DNA from 3 places in the Bacillus sp. A015 genome. Region 2 is predicted to be linked to each of the others. Evidence: predicted binding sites of a transcription regulator. Region 2 holds the regulator's gene; each other region holds the start of a gene.
What was found. The regulator LexA, encoded in region 2, represses DNA repair genes until DNA is damaged. The targets are predictions, from matches to a motif close to CGAACATATGTTCG.

Region 1 (4,987 bases), on a different contig from region 2:
ATCTTCATCATTGATGATTTTCATGCGCTGCGTTTCATAATGAATGGCTTTGACCCAGCCCCAAAACTGCTCTTTCACACCTGAGGAGACATACGTGATGCAAATGGCTTGATCCTCGGTAATCGACTGTGTGATCAAAAAATTCATTTCCTCTAGCTGATCGGTGCTCAGCGGGGGAGGCGTATATTCTTTTTTCTTTCGTTTTTGAGCAAGAAGCTGCTCCCGGTGCTCTGGCAGCATCATTCGGCTCGATTCCCACATGATGTTGTATCCAGGTGTTAATTTATTGGGATTCATAGTTGTTTGCCTCCGTTATTTATAATGTCCGCCAATTTTTTCGGCGCGGTGATATGCCTGCCCTGCGCTTGTGAGTGACGAAGCGTGCAGTAATGCAGCAGGACCATACTTCATATGAATCGCATCGAATACTTTGCTGAGTTTGTCTTTCTTAAAATGGTGATCAAATAAAGTCAGCTGATATTGGCTGTCAGACTGCAGCTGTGAGAGAGTAATGCCCACACTGCGGATGGGCTGACCATCCCAGTGCTGCTGGCATAGCTGTATGGCTGCTTCTGCAATATCTGTGCCGTACTGTGTGGGTGAATGAAGCTTGATTTGTCTATGAAATCCTGTCGGATGTGAAAAATCAGCGCCTCTCACGCCGACAGACACCGTTTGCCCAAGATAATGCTTAAAACGTGCACGCCTTGCCACTTCTTCACTCAATTCAATAAGGGCGACTTTGATGTCCTCAAAAGACGCATAATCATGGGGAAGGGTCATATGATGCCCAACGGCTTTTTGCTGATCATGTGTGTGAACGGTGACCGGTGAGGGATCGATCCCTAAAGCTGTTCGCTGCAAGAGCTCCCCATTGATTCCCCAGCGTTTTTGTAGCCGGTCTAATGGATAAGTAGCAAGTGTCCCAATGGTACTGATGCCCATTCGTTTTAAATGATGCTCCATTCGTTTGCCGACGCCAAATAATTTCCCAATCGGAAGCGGCCATAAATCAGCAGCAACCCGGTCTGCACGAAGTTCATAGATGCCAGATGTGTTTTTTTTAGCAAAGTGGTCACAGGCCATTTTAGCGAGCACTTTATTAGGACCGATGCCAATACGGGCGTAAATGCCAGTCTGGTTCATGATGGTGGTTTGTATATTTTCAGCGATCTCGTGCGGAGAGCCGAGTAGTGTAAGACTGCCTGTAATATCAAGAAACTGTTCATCAATTGAATACGGTTCGACAAGGTCTGTGTATTGTTCAAGCAGTTCTGTCATCATGACAGAGACATCAAGATAGCGCTGCATACGTGGACGTACGACCACTGCTTCGGGACATTTCTCCTGTGCTTCCCATAATCTTGATGCATTTTGTACGCCTCGTTTCTTGGCGAGAGGGCAGGCTGCAAGTACGACCCCGCTTCGCCGCTCTGGATCTCCTGAGACAATGAGCGGCACATCCTCCAAATGAGGAGCCTCCACTTTTTCTACTGACGCATAAAATGACTGCATATCCACAAGCAGAATCGCTCGTTCATTCATTGTTTTCACCTCTTAGAACATATGTTCTTATTGTAACCGTCAGGAGGCGGAATTCATACTGGTAAATCATTCAAAGAAAAGAGTGTATATCCATACAAAAAAGACGAAGTGGAAGACACTTCGTCTAATCTGATGCAAAATGAGCATGTTTTCATGCATGTGCCATGTTGTGGGATGTTTGGAGCGGTTCAGAACGCAAACGATAAGCTGTAAGCTTTTTCTTTGGCTTATGTGTAAACTGCCGCACCACATCCACGTGGTCATCATAATGAAACAAATAAAGGGTCACATCCTGCTTGCCAAGCTTTGTTTGCATTGTAAGCGGCGCCGGCCCTTCATTCGGATGAAGAAAACGCTCTTCATCACCAGGATAAATATAATAGCGTTCAATAAAGATCGCTTCATTAAAATGTTGAATGATTTCAGATTTTTGCTGATCATCGAGCGGACGACCTTGAAACGTCATATTTGTTTGATCACTTGTTACTTTTGCATGCACCGCATAACGACTAAAAAGGCGTTCAACAACACCAGAAGGCAGCGAAGTGACAAGCAACTTTAACAGACTAAACACAACAAGCGAAGTAACAATCCAAACCAATATCATCATCTCCAATAAACATTTGTTACATTTCCTATATGAACCATCTTAACATAACAAAAGAATGAAACCTTCGCACAAAAAGTGAACATTATGAAATAAGTGTGAAGATTTAAAAGGAGAAGGGGGCTGAAAGCACGAAGAACCAACAAAGCTGAAATGACAAAAGGCGGACACGTGATCTTTACAAACAATTGATCGGACCGGTAGAATATTGAAAGAATAGCTTTTTTGTGAAAAAAGAGAGAGCGGTAAAGCTAAAAATGAAAAGGGGCGAGGTCAGCATGATACGTCAAGTGAAGCCATCAGATTTTTACGCCGTCACATCCGTCATTCAAAGCTGGTGGGAAGGCAGAGCTTTGCGTGCAAAATTGCCAAAGCTATTTTTTGAACATTTTCAGCAAACAAGTTTTGTCGTCATTGAAAAAGGAGAACTGATCGGCTTTTTAGTCGGTTTTCTATCGCAATCTCATTCTGATGAAGCCTACATTCATTTTGTAGGTGTACATCCAGACCATCGGAAATTAAAAATAGGGGAAATCCTGTATCAAGCCTTTTATGATGTGGCAAAACAGGAAGGAAGAACAACCGTTAAAGCGGTAACAGCACCTGTAAATAAAGTATCGATTGCCTATCATGCAAAATTGGGCTTTCAAATTGAAAAAGGGGATAAAACTGTAGAAGGAATCTCCGTGTTTTCAGACTATGATGGAATAAATGAAGATCGTGTTTTATTTGTGAAAAAGTTAGAGGCAATGCAATGATTGTCAATTTAGATCAAACAATAAGTGATGTAGCAAAGAAGATCTTACATATTCAACTAGCTGCATACCAACAAGAAGCTGAACAAATTGGCTATGCTGATCTTCCGCCATTAAAAGAGACCATTCAAGATGTAATGAAAGCAAAAGAGCAATTTATTGGTTTTGAGCAAAAGGAAATCTTATTAGGTGTAGTCTCTTATGAAGAGCAGAAAGATTATTTGATCATTAGTCGATTGGCTGTGCATCCAAAAGCGCTAAAGCAGGGTATTGGAACAAGACTTATGTCTACAATTATGGAGAAAAATGTCCCTATAGAACTGACCACAGGGCAAAAAAACACCCCTGCAAAAAGGCTATACGAAAAGTTAGGATTTCTTGAAACAAATGTGGTTCAAGTTGCAAAAGAGCTCACCTTATCAAAAATGAAATGGACACCGAGGCGAAAGGTTGAGGTTGTCGAATTCAAAAAAGAATGGCATGAAGAATTCCGTCAAGAAAAGCAGCAACTCAAGCAAATCATTCAAAAGAGCTGGATAGAAGGACATCATATTGGTAGTACGTCAGTTGAAGGACTTGTTGCCAAACCAATTATTGATATATTAATAGAAGTAAGCCATATAGAAGAGATCGATAGAAAAAAAGAGAGATTTGAACACCTTGGATACCAAGCGCTCGGTGAAAATGGCATAAAAGGGAGACGTTTTTTTCAAAAGGGTGGCTTGAATCGTACGCATCATGTCCATGTTTATGAAAGGAATCACCCTGATGTGAAAAGACATTTATTGTTTCGAGATTACTTAAGAGTCTACCCAGAACGAGCTGCAGCGTATGCGTCTGTCAAGGAACAATTAGCAAATCAGTATCCGGAAGATATACAAAGCTATATGGCAGGAAAGAATGAAATCATAAAAGAAATAGAAAATGAGGCATATCGCTGGGATAGAGGAAGCTCTTAAATAAGCTACCTCTTTTCCTCGTTAATTAGGAAGCTGAACATTGCCTTTTACAATATAGGCCTGTGAAGCAGCAGTAGATGGAAGAGCGGGTAATTTATCCTTTACTATGACCCCGCGGATATCTGTGATTCGAACAGGAAGAGATGTAGACCCCATATTAAATCCAAGGAAATGGTTGTAGTCTGTCTTTTCCATGTTCACCCATTGTCCATCTTTGTAATATTCCATTTTCATAATCGGATATTTATGATTGCGCACTTGAATCGCAGCCCACCACTCACTGCTACCTTCTTTTATTCTGTAAGCTACATTTCCGCTAATCGGTGCTTTTATAATTTTCCAACTAATTGGGATTTTCCCGTCTGCCATATTGCCGATTTTGGCAAAGGCATTATGAGAAAGATCAAGAGCTCCTTTTGCTCCTTCTGGATATTTATCGGTTACATACACAACGGTTTTTCCTTTTGGACCCTTTACTTCAAGGTAAGCCCCTGCAAGTGCCGCATTTATCCCTTTATAGTTATAGTCATGGGGATTTAAAGCCGTAATTTTCATGTCAGATGGAATAGGATCTAATAATGCGGCGCCCCCTGAGTAACCAGATCCCGTATAAGTCGCATAGCTTTCTCGTACTTCATCAAGGACAGATGCCGCTTTCATGTTTGGCACAGCGAAACTCAACATCAATATCAGTGCCCCGATGAAGCAGAGAGATAATCTTTTTTTCACGATCTAAAACCTCCTGTTTATTCTTTTAAAATTGGTAGCGTCATAAGTATAATTCTAAAAAACAAGAAGCAAAAAGAGCCAATAGATAGATATAATCCTAGTGAGAAGAGCGTGTATTTCAAAGAATATGGCTTTCGGATTTAGTCGTGTGTCATGTTTTATGTTTTATGGTGTTTTATGTGTTACAATGTAAGCATCAATTTAAAAAGGATGTTCGCCATGTATATTCACATCACAGAACTGGCTAAAACATATATAGAAAAACAGCAAACAGGAAACGAAACGAAGGAATTACTGCTTCGCTACGATTCAGAAGGTTGTGGCTGTGCAGTGAGTGGCGTACCAATGCTTTGGTTAACAAGTGAAAGAACAGGTGAATGGGAACAACTGAA
Region 2 (4,987 bases):
TTAATAAAACAAATAATTTTTTCAAGGCGATTGCCTCCTTTTTTAAATGAAAACTTCTTATGTTACAAATGTTACAATAATTACAGTGATATTACAAGTATTAAATCTAAAAGTTTTTTATTTCTTTTCTTTCTATCTATATAACGTTTGAGCGAGACAAAAAGTTTTCATTTTTTTAATTTTTCTTCTTCACTACTATTTAACCGTTCTACAGAAGAACAAAACGTCTTTTGGAAAAATTTCTATTTGGACGTTCAACACCCTTTTTCATTTATGACATATACTGTCGTGATGAATGTCTAAGAAAGTGGTGTTTCATATGTATCATCCGTATGAAGGTATGTGGAATGGGTACTTATATGATAGGCAGGTACAAGGATGGCCATCGCTTCCTATTCCTCAAGTTGGAGGATTTCCTGGGTTTCCAATCGGAGGGGGAGGTACTGGGCCAGGGCAAGGTTCAGGCGGACAATCAGCCCCGCCAGCTCCGCCGCAGCATATCATCTCACAGTATCAGCAAGCAGTCTCTCAGCCTCAAAGTATGCAGTCACTTATTTCAGGGCAAAGTGTAAGTGGAGGCCAGCAAACTGTTCAGTTTGCTGCGGGATGTAATAGAAGATGGACGATTGTGTTCCTTAGAAACGGTCAAGTATTTTTAATGTATGTGCTTTCCTCACAGCCTTTTGGCCGTACAACAGGCTTTATATGGCCGAACTTTACATTTGGTTCGTTCCCAAGTTCGAGCATTCTTGCTTATTCTTGTTCATAAAAAACAAGCCGGTTCTCATCAGCAGCTGATGATATACCGGCTTGTTTTAATGAATATTTCTAAATACGCCAATCACTTTACCTAGTATACTCACATTCTGTAAAATAATCGGTTCCATTGATGGGTTCTCTGGCTGTAATCTAAAGTGTGTATCTTCTTTATAAAAACGTTTCACTGTGGCTTCATCTTCCTCTGTCATGGCGACCACAATATCTCCATTGTTGGCGGTGCTTTGCTGACGCACAATGACATAGTCCTTGTCCAAAATACCCGCATCAATCATACTTTCTCCCATAATTTCAAGCATAAATACTTGTTCATCTGGCGCTGCAAAAGTCTCTGGAAGCGGGAAGTATTCTTCTACATTCTCAATAGCCGTGATAGGCAGGCCTGCTGTTACTTTTCCGATGACTGGTACATTCATTACAGCACTCTTTGGAATATTCATTTCCTCTTCATCTAGTACTTCGATCGCTCTAGGTTTTGTCGGGTCTCTTCTAATTAAACCCTTTGTTTCTAGTCTAGCTAAATGTCCATGGACAGTTGAGCTGGATGCTAGACCGACAGCTTCTCCAATTTCACGAACGGATGGGGGATAGCCCTTGCTTTTTACTTCTTCTTTGATGAATGTCAGGATATCGAGTTGTCTTTTTGATAGCTTCGTCATCTTTTGCACCTCAAAACGTCAATTTTAAAGAAATTATAGCATGTTTTTCCTAACAGTACAAACATAGGTTCGAAAAAAACGTTTGACAGAAACGTTTGTTCGTATTTATAATGAATGACAGAAAGAGCGAACACATATTCTGTTAGGAGAGATGACATTATGAGGTTAAAAGAATCTATTATTTTTATTGGGGTATTCTCATTCATCGTTGGCATATTTCTCTCACTTATCGCAGTCACTAGCCATAATGATCCAAATCAATATGTTAAAATAGAGGTTCAATCAGGTGATACTCTTTGGGGGTTAGCTGATCAAGTAAACGACAGTAAAACAATCGACAAAAATGCGTTTATTGACTGGGTAACCGAACACAATGATCTTGCTTCAACTGAAATCCAGCCTGGCGACATCCTTGTGATACCAGTCAAAAAAGAGCATCCAGTCGTATATCAACTTGCAACAGTACAGTAGAAAGGTCGATTGAAGACATGAACGCAATCATTTATGCGAGAGTAAGTACTGTCAAAGAAGAGCAGGAAACCTCGCTGAAAAGACAAGAAGAAGAATTGCTAGCTTTAGCTGCTTTGCACAAGATGAATGTGGTCAAAGTCATTAAAGAAAAAGCGAGTGGATACGATCTAGATCGTAATGGTGTTTTTGATATGCTTGCTACGCTGAAAGAAGAGTCAATAGATGCTGTTCTCATTCAGGATGAGACGCGCCTTGGAAGAGGACAAGCAAAAATTGCGCTTCTTCATTGTCTTTTTAAAGAGAAAGTAAAGGTGTATAGTGTTTTTCATAGAGGAGAGCTTGAGCTTTCAGAAGCAGATGAGATGGTCATTGAGATTGTAGGAATCGTGGAAGAGTATCAACGAAAAATTCATAACCTGAAAATTAAGCGGGGAATGAAGAGGGCTGTTGAGCGCGGGTATCAGCCTGAACTCAATTTAAAACACCATGAGCAGGCGCCTGGCCGTGAGCGAATTGAAGTACCGATTTCAGAAATTGTTCGATTAAGAAAAAACAACATGACGTTCGCCGAAATTGCAGCAACACTTCAGGCACTAGGCTTTGACATTTCAAAGGCGACGGTGCATAGAAGGTATCAAGAATATGAAAAAGCTCTTACCACGTAAAGTGTGAATTGTTGTAAAAATGAATGATATTTAGTAGTATGTAGAGAAAATGTTTTAAAGGAGTTTGTCATGATTTCTAAAAAGCAGCTTGCAAGAATAAATGAGCTTTCAAAAAAGTCGAAAGAGACCGGTTTGTCGGACGCTGAAAAAACAGAACAAAAGCATTTAAGAGAAGAATATTTAAAAGCTTTTCGTTCTTCTATGAAAAATACACTTAAAACCGTGAAAATCGTCGATCCTGAAGGAAACGATGTCACACCAGAAAAATTAAAAAGAGAAAGAGATCAGAACCTTCATTAAGACTAGGATTTCTTGAATTTTGAAAAGATGGGAAGAATATTCTCATCTTTTTTCTTATTTGCATAAGTTTTTAGGTGATCGATAAACTAAATGTGACAAAATCCTTTTTTTTCAGCGTGAAATAGTTGTGAAAAAAGGACAGTAGATTTATGATAATGGTGTACACAAGATACGGAAGGGGATTTATATGGAAACGATTGAATTGAAATCTATTGCAACAATACGTACTCTCTCCATAGACGCAATTGAAAAAGCGAATTCCGGTCACCCTGGAATGCCAATGGGTGCTGCACCAATGGCATACGCTTTATGGACGAATCACTTAAACGTAAGTCCGCAAAATCCAAATTGGTTTAACAGAGACCGTTTTGTTTTATCTGCGGGACATGGCTCTATGCTTTTATATAGCATGCTTCATTTAAGCGGATACAACCTTAGCATCGAAGATCTAAAACAATTCCGCCAATGGGGAAGCAAAACACCTGGACATCCTGAATTTGGACACACAGAAGGTGTAGATGCCACAACAGGTCCTTTAGGACAAGGGATTGCCATGGCAGTTGGAATGGCACTTGCAGAAAGACATCTTGCGGAAACGTATAACAAAGACAACTTTAACGTTGTGGACCACTATACATACAGCATTTGCGGAGACGGAGACTTAATGGAGGGAATTTCCTCTGAAGCTGCTTCACTTGCTGGTCATTTAGGCTTAGGCCGTTTAATTGTTCTTTATGATTCAAATGATATTTCTTTAGATGGCGACCTAGATCGTTCATTCTCTGAAAATGTGAAGAATCGTTTTGAAGCGATGAATTGGGAAGTTCTTTACGTAACAGACGGCAACAACATCGAAGAAGTGACTGCTGCTATTGAAAAAGCAAAACAAAGTACGGACAAACCTACACTCATTGAAGTGAAAACAACGATCGGTTTCGGATCTCCAAACCGTGCGGGAACTTCTGGTGTGCATGGTGCACCGCTTGGCAGCGAGGAAGCAAAGCTGACGAAGGAAGCTTATTCTTGGACGTTTGAAGAAGATTTCCATGTACCTTCTGAAGTGTACGATCATTTCAAAGAAGCTGTAAAAGACGCTGGTCAGAAAAAAGAAGCAGCGTGGAATGAGCTATTCGAGCAATATGAAAAAGAATATCCAGAGCTAGCAGCCCAGCTGAAGCTTGCGATCGAAGGGAAGCTTCCTGAGAATTGGGATCAAGAGGTTCCTGTTTATGAAGCAGGCTCAAGCCTTGCCTCTCGCGCTTCTTCTGGCGAAGTATTAAACGGCATTGCGAAACAAGTACCTTTCTTTATTGGTGGGTCCGCTGACCTTGCTGGATCAAATAAAACAACGATTCAACATACAGATGACTTTGGCAGAGAGAATTATGCCGGTAAAAATATTTGGTTTGGTGTCAGAGAATTTGCAATGGGTGCCGCGTTAAACGGTATGGCACTTCACGGCGGTCTCCGTGTATTCGGCGGAACGTTCTTTGTTTTCTCAGATTACTTAAGACCAGCTATTCGTCTTGCTGCATTAATGGGACTGCCAGTCACTTATGTCTTTACGCATGATAGTATTGCCGTCGGTGAAGATGGGCCAACGCATGAGCCGGTTGAACAACTTGCTTCATTACGTGCGATGCCTAACCTTTCTGTCATTCGTCCAGCAGATGGAAACGAAACAGCTGCAGCGTGGAAACTGGCTGTATCTTCAACGGATAAACCAACAGCACTAGTACTCACTCGTCAAAACCTTCCAACGATTGACCAAGCACCAGAGAAGGCATATGAGGGAGTAGAAAAAGGTGGATACGTTGTCGTTGAAGCTGCTGATGCTCAGCCAGAAGCACTTTTACTCGCTTCAGGATCTGAAGTCGGTTTAGCGATTGAAGCGCAAAAGGCACTTGAAAAAGAAGGCATCCGCGCTTCTGTTGTGAGTCTTCCTGCATGGGATCGCTTCGATCAGCAGTCAGACGAATACAAAGAGTCAGTCCTACCTAAAGCAGTGAGAGCACGTATTGCGATTGAAATGGGTGCTTCACTTGGCTGGGAGCGTTACACTGGTCTTGATGGCGACGTGATTGCGATTGATAAATTTGGCGCTTCTGCTCCAGG
Region 3 (4,987 bases), on a different contig from region 2:
GCTCAAGTTCACCAATAGAGAACCCGCAGTGCGGACAGGCATGGTGTTCACTAAATAACAGCTCTTCTTGTCCAATCACATCAATCATGACCCGGCCTTCACCTAGACGAAGTGCCGTTTCAAGGGAATCAGACAGCCTAGCGGCAACGCCTTCCTTCACCACAATCCGGTCAATGACGACTTCAATGGAATGCTTTTTATTCTTTTCGAGCTCGATATCTTCTGAAAGGTCTTCCATTTCTCCATCGACCCTCACTCGAACATAGCCCTGCTTCCGAATTTGATCAAGTACTTTGACATGTGTTCCTTTGCGGCCAGATACGACCGGTGCAAGCACTTGCAATTTCGTTCTTTCTGGATATTCTAAAATGCGATCTGTCATTTGCTCAATCGTTTGTGACGTAATTTCAATCCCATGTATAGGACAAATAGGTTTTCCGACTCTAGCATATAATAGACGTAAGTAATCATAGATTTCAGTAACGGTTCCAACCGTTGATCTAGGGTTCCGGCTCGTCGTCTTCTGGTCAATACTAATCGCCGGAGAAAGACCTTCAATGGCATCTACATCCGGTTTATCCATTTGACCGAGAAATTGGCGCGCATACGCTGAAAGAGATTCAACGTATCGGCGCTGACCCTCTGCATAAATGGTATCAAAGGCAAGCGACGATTTTCCTGAACCAGATAAACCCGTAATGACCACTAGCTGGTCACGCGGGATATTCACATCAATATTTTTAAGGTTGTGGGCTCTAGCACCTTTCACCTCTATTCGTTCCATAGCCATCAGGCAATCATCCTTCCGCTTTTAGCTCTAGCAATAGATCTCTTAATTCTGCTGCTTTTTCAAAATCAAGCGCTTTTGCTGCTTCTTTCATTTCCATCTCGACTTTTTCGATCACTTTTTCTCGTTCTTTTTTGCTCATTTTTGACAGCTTTGGTGCTGCATTTGTTTCATATTCTTCCGATTCCTCATGTATCTTTGTTGCCTTAATGGTATCTCGGATTTTCTTATGAATCGTTTGCGGGGTAATCTCAAATTTCTCGTTATATGCTTCTTGCTGTTCTCGTCTTCGCTTCGTTTCTTGAATCGCAATGTCCATTGATTTCGTCATTTTGTCTGCATACATAATGACCCGGCCTTCTGAATTTCTCGCTGCACGGCCTATCGTCTGGATGAGGGATCTTTCAGAGCGTAAAAAGCCTTCTTTATCCGCATCTAAAATAGCCACGAGCGACACCTCTGGAATATCCAGCCCTTCACGAAGAAGGTTGATTCCAACGAGTACATCATATTTACCGAGGCGTAAATCACGAATAATCTCAATCCGCTCAAGGGTCTTAATTTCTGAATGCAGATAATTGACCTTGATCCCAATTTCTTTTAGATAATCTGTGAGATCCTCAGACATTTTTTTCGTCAACGTGGTCACAAGCACACGCTCATTTTTCTCCATTCTTGTATGAATTTCTCCGATTAAATCATCGATTTGTCCTTCAATCGGACGGACTTCAATGATCGGATCCAGTAAACCAGTTGGGCGGATAATTTGTTCCACGACCTCTGGCGTTTTCTCAAGCTCGTAAGGCCCTGGCGTTGCGGATACATGCACAATATGATTGATATGCTTTTCAAACTCATCAAAGGTGAGCGGTCTATTATCAAGTGCTGATGGCAGACGGAATCCGTGATCAACCAACACTTGTTTTCTTGCTTGGTCCCCGTTGTACATTGCTCGGATTTGTGGGATGGTCACGTGTGACTCATCAACAACAATCATAAAATCATCCGGGAAATAATCAAGCAGTGTGTAAGGTGTTGAACCAGGAGGACGCAAGGTCAGATGTCTTGAATAGTTCTCGATTCCTGAACAAAAGCCCATCTCTCTCATCATCTCAAGATCATATCTTGTCCGTTGCTCAAGACGCTGCGCTTCAAGCAATTTGCCGTTTTCCCGAAGCTTTTCCAGCTGTTCCTCAAGCTCTTGTTCAATATTGATAATTGCTTTCTCCATTTTTTCTTCTCTTGTGACGAAGTGAGATGCTGGGAAAATAGCGACATGCTCACGATCACCGAGTATTTCTCCAGTCAGTGCATCCACTTCACGAATACGTTCAATTTCATCACCGAAAAACTCCACTCTGATACAATGCTCATCTCGTGAAGCAGGAAAAATTTCAACGACGTCGCCCCGTACTCGGAAGGTTCCGCGCTGAAAATCTATATCATTACGAGAATACTGAATATCCACAAGCTTACGCAGAAGCTGATTGCGTTCAATTTCCATATCAGTGCGCAATGACAACACGAGCTCTCGGTATTCCTCTGGCGAACCCAAACCATAAATACAGGACACGCTGGCAATGATGATGACATCCCTCCGCTCAAATAACGAGGATGTGGCGGAGTGTCTCAACTTATCTATCTCATCATTGATGCTGGCGTCCTTTTCAATAAATGTATCGGTCTGAGGAACATATGCCTCAGGCTGGTAATAATCATAGTAACTCACAAAATATTCAACAGCATTATTCGGAAAGAATTCCTTAAACTCGCTGTATAATTGACCGGCAAGTGTCTTATTATGCGCAATGACAAGTGTCGGTTTGTTCACTTCTTTGATCAGGTTTGATACAGTAAAGGTCTTTCCCGTACCTGTAGCACCTAACAGCGTTTGATGCTGTTTCCCCTGATGGATCCCCTCCACGAGCTTTTCAATCGCCTTTGGCTGATCTCCTTGGGGCTGATAGTTAGAAACTAATTCAAAGCGGTCACTCACATCAAAGCCTCCGTTTCGTTACGAAATCTATCTAATGAATATATTATCATAAAAGAACACAAAAATACGAACTAAAGTTCGTGTCTCACTTGATTTTTATTTCCAATACAGTCATACCCTCTCTCCCATAGCAAATAACCCTCTAAAGAAACCGTCCTTTCAGTATGGAACATTTTGGAGCGGGATATTCGATGAGCAGAAAAACATCACAAAAAAGAAAGCTGCACTCACTAGAAATCGTAAGCACAGCTCATGTATAAAAAACGTCACCTTTCGGCCTATCACGATCACATCAATGATGTTTTTCAGCCTTCTCTCTTTTTTCAATTTCTTTCTTAGCCATAAACAATGCCCCAGCTACTAAAGAAATAATATCTAATCCTACGATAAAGTAGGTTTCTGTATAGCCTTTCATGTACGAGGCAAATAAAAGCGCTGCTGTTAATGCAATGCCCACATAATGATTATAAGTAACCTTTGAAAATAAAATAACGAGCAGGAAAGGAAAAACAAGTGCAAATATGGCTTTTGTAATCAAAAAAACCCTCCCTCTTCATGGTCTACTCCCTTGATTATAGTAAAGATTGGCATATTGAACAATTCACAGTTTTCGATTTCACCTTTTTTTCTTCACGTTTGGAGACTTTTGTTATAGATATAGAAGAAAATTAGTGAGAACGTCCCCTTTGTAAAGATAGGTCTTTACGTCTTTGACAGTAACATCCAATAAAACCTATGATTAAAATGATAGTGCGCACTATCATTTTGAAAAATAGAGAGACAAACAAACCATTGGCTATTTGGATAAGGGGGCATTCCCATGTATTCAGTGTTATTTCATGCGGCTGAAGAATCCGCATCACTCGCAGGGGCAAAAGGCGTGAATTTGATCAAATTAAACAATCACGGCCTGCCAGTCCCAGATGGATTTATTATTAAAACCAACAGCTTTGCAAGCTTTCTTTCATATCACAACCTGCATTCAACTGAGCAAAACCTTGCACAAAAAATCAAAAAAGCTTCGTTTCCTTCACAAATGGAAGCAGAGTTACTTTCGTCCTTTCAATCATTGCTGAAGGCATATCCCTCAGTTGCTGTTCGATCCTCTTCTGTTGCTGAAGATCTCGAAGGTGCCTCATTTGCAGGACAGTACGAGACCTATTTAAATATCAAGAGAAATGAAGAATTTTTGCAGGCTGTCAAAGAATGCTGGGCTTCTTATTTTGCAGCAAGAGTCACAGAATATAAGGAAGAGATGGATGAAAACGAGGAAGAGATGCCGCTCATGGCTGTCGTCGTTCAAGGATTGATCCATTCTGACGTTTCCGGTGTCATCTTTAGTGAGAATCCGGTATCGGGAAAAACAAATGAAATCATGATGACAGCAAGCTACGGACTAGGAGAAGCCATCGTGTCCGGTCTTGTGACACCAGATACGTTTATTGTAGACAAAGAGACGTTTTCTATTGAAAAATCACTAGGGACTAAAGAACTACTAATTGTTCCTTACCAAGAGGGCGTCATTGAACAGCCAGTATGTGAGGAAATGACTGGCCAGTTTTGCCTGCATGATGATCAATTGGAAGAAATCACGCAAATCACCAAACAAGTAGAAGCACTTTACGGACATGGAGTAGATATCGAATTCGGAATATCAAATGGTACTTTTTATTTGCTTCAAGCAAGACCGATTACCGCTTCTCTACCAAAAACAGCAAATGAAGCAGCAGGTGCTTCTTTTCAAATTCAGCCTGAAGAGCTGCAGGATTTCTGGATTTCAATGGACGATCATATGCCAGGCCCAACAAGTCCTCTTTTCTCAAGCTTGATCATACCTGCTTTAAAAAGCGGGATGAAGAAAAATGGAGAAAAGTATCAAGTACCTGACCTCAACATCAAAGATATCAAGCTCTATAGAGGTCACCTGTATTCTGCACCGTCTATGCCTGAAGCGGGAACAGAAACTGCACCAGTTTTTGATGAGAGCATATTTGAGGTATTTCCCCATTTAAGTGAACGTATGTATGAAATTCTAGAGCAAAACTTCTTTCCATTTTACGAAAAACTCGATCGTCAAATGAACGAGCCTATGACCATTGAAGAAGCAATCATTGGCTTCGAAGAATTAAAGGCATTTTATATACAAGCGTACGAGGATCATTTTGATATCGTCATACCACAAGTCATTCTATCTGCTATGATTG

Region 1: ACSLGF_RS02425 (DNA polymerase IV) is a predicted target of LexA. The motif match lies at 1,560-1,573, and genes of this name have one in related genera.
Region 3: uvrB (excinuclease ABC subunit UvrB) is a predicted target of LexA. The motif match lies at 2,851-2,864, and genes of this name have one in related genera.

Annotation. Positions count from the first base shown of each region.
Region 1 covers NZ_JBSPZB010000002.1:154,117-159,103, reverse strand. Annotated here, with positions in the region: gene ACSLGF_RS02430 (YolD-like family protein) at 1-297, opposite strand, end outside; gene ACSLGF_RS02425 (DNA polymerase IV) at 313-1,545, opposite strand; gene ACSLGF_RS02420 (YfmQ family protein) at 1,697-2,146, opposite strand; gene ACSLGF_RS02415 (GNAT family N-acetyltransferase) at 2,431-2,910, shown strand; gene ACSLGF_RS02410 (GNAT family N-acetyltransferase) at 2,907-3,866, shown strand; gene ACSLGF_RS02405 (expansin EXLX1 family cellulose-binding protein) at 3,888-4,595, opposite strand; gene ACSLGF_RS02400 (iron-sulfur cluster biosynthesis family protein) at 4,815-4,987, shown strand, end outside.
Region 2 covers NZ_JBSPZB010000020.1:1,627-6,613, forward strand. Annotated here, with positions in the region: gene ACSLGF_RS15070 (IseA DL-endopeptidase inhibitor family protein) at 1-25, opposite strand, end outside; gene ACSLGF_RS15075 (hypothetical protein) at 320-769, shown strand; gene lexA (transcriptional repressor LexA) at 816-1,436, opposite strand; gene yneA (cell division suppressor protein YneA) at 1,596-1,907, shown strand; gene ACSLGF_RS15090 (YneB family resolvase-like protein) at 1,925-2,572, shown strand; gene ACSLGF_RS15095 (DUF896 domain-containing protein) at 2,642-2,872, shown strand; gene tkt (transketolase) at 3,060-4,987, shown strand, end outside.
Region 3 covers NZ_JBSPZB010000003.1:215,918-220,904, reverse strand. Annotated here, with positions in the region: gene uvrA (excinuclease ABC subunit UvrA) at 1-790, opposite strand, end outside; gene uvrB (excinuclease ABC subunit UvrB) at 798-2,783, opposite strand; gene ACSLGF_RS04320 (CsbA family protein) at 3,076-3,321, opposite strand; gene ACSLGF_RS04315 (PEP/pyruvate-binding domain-containing protein) at 3,604-4,987, shown strand, end outside.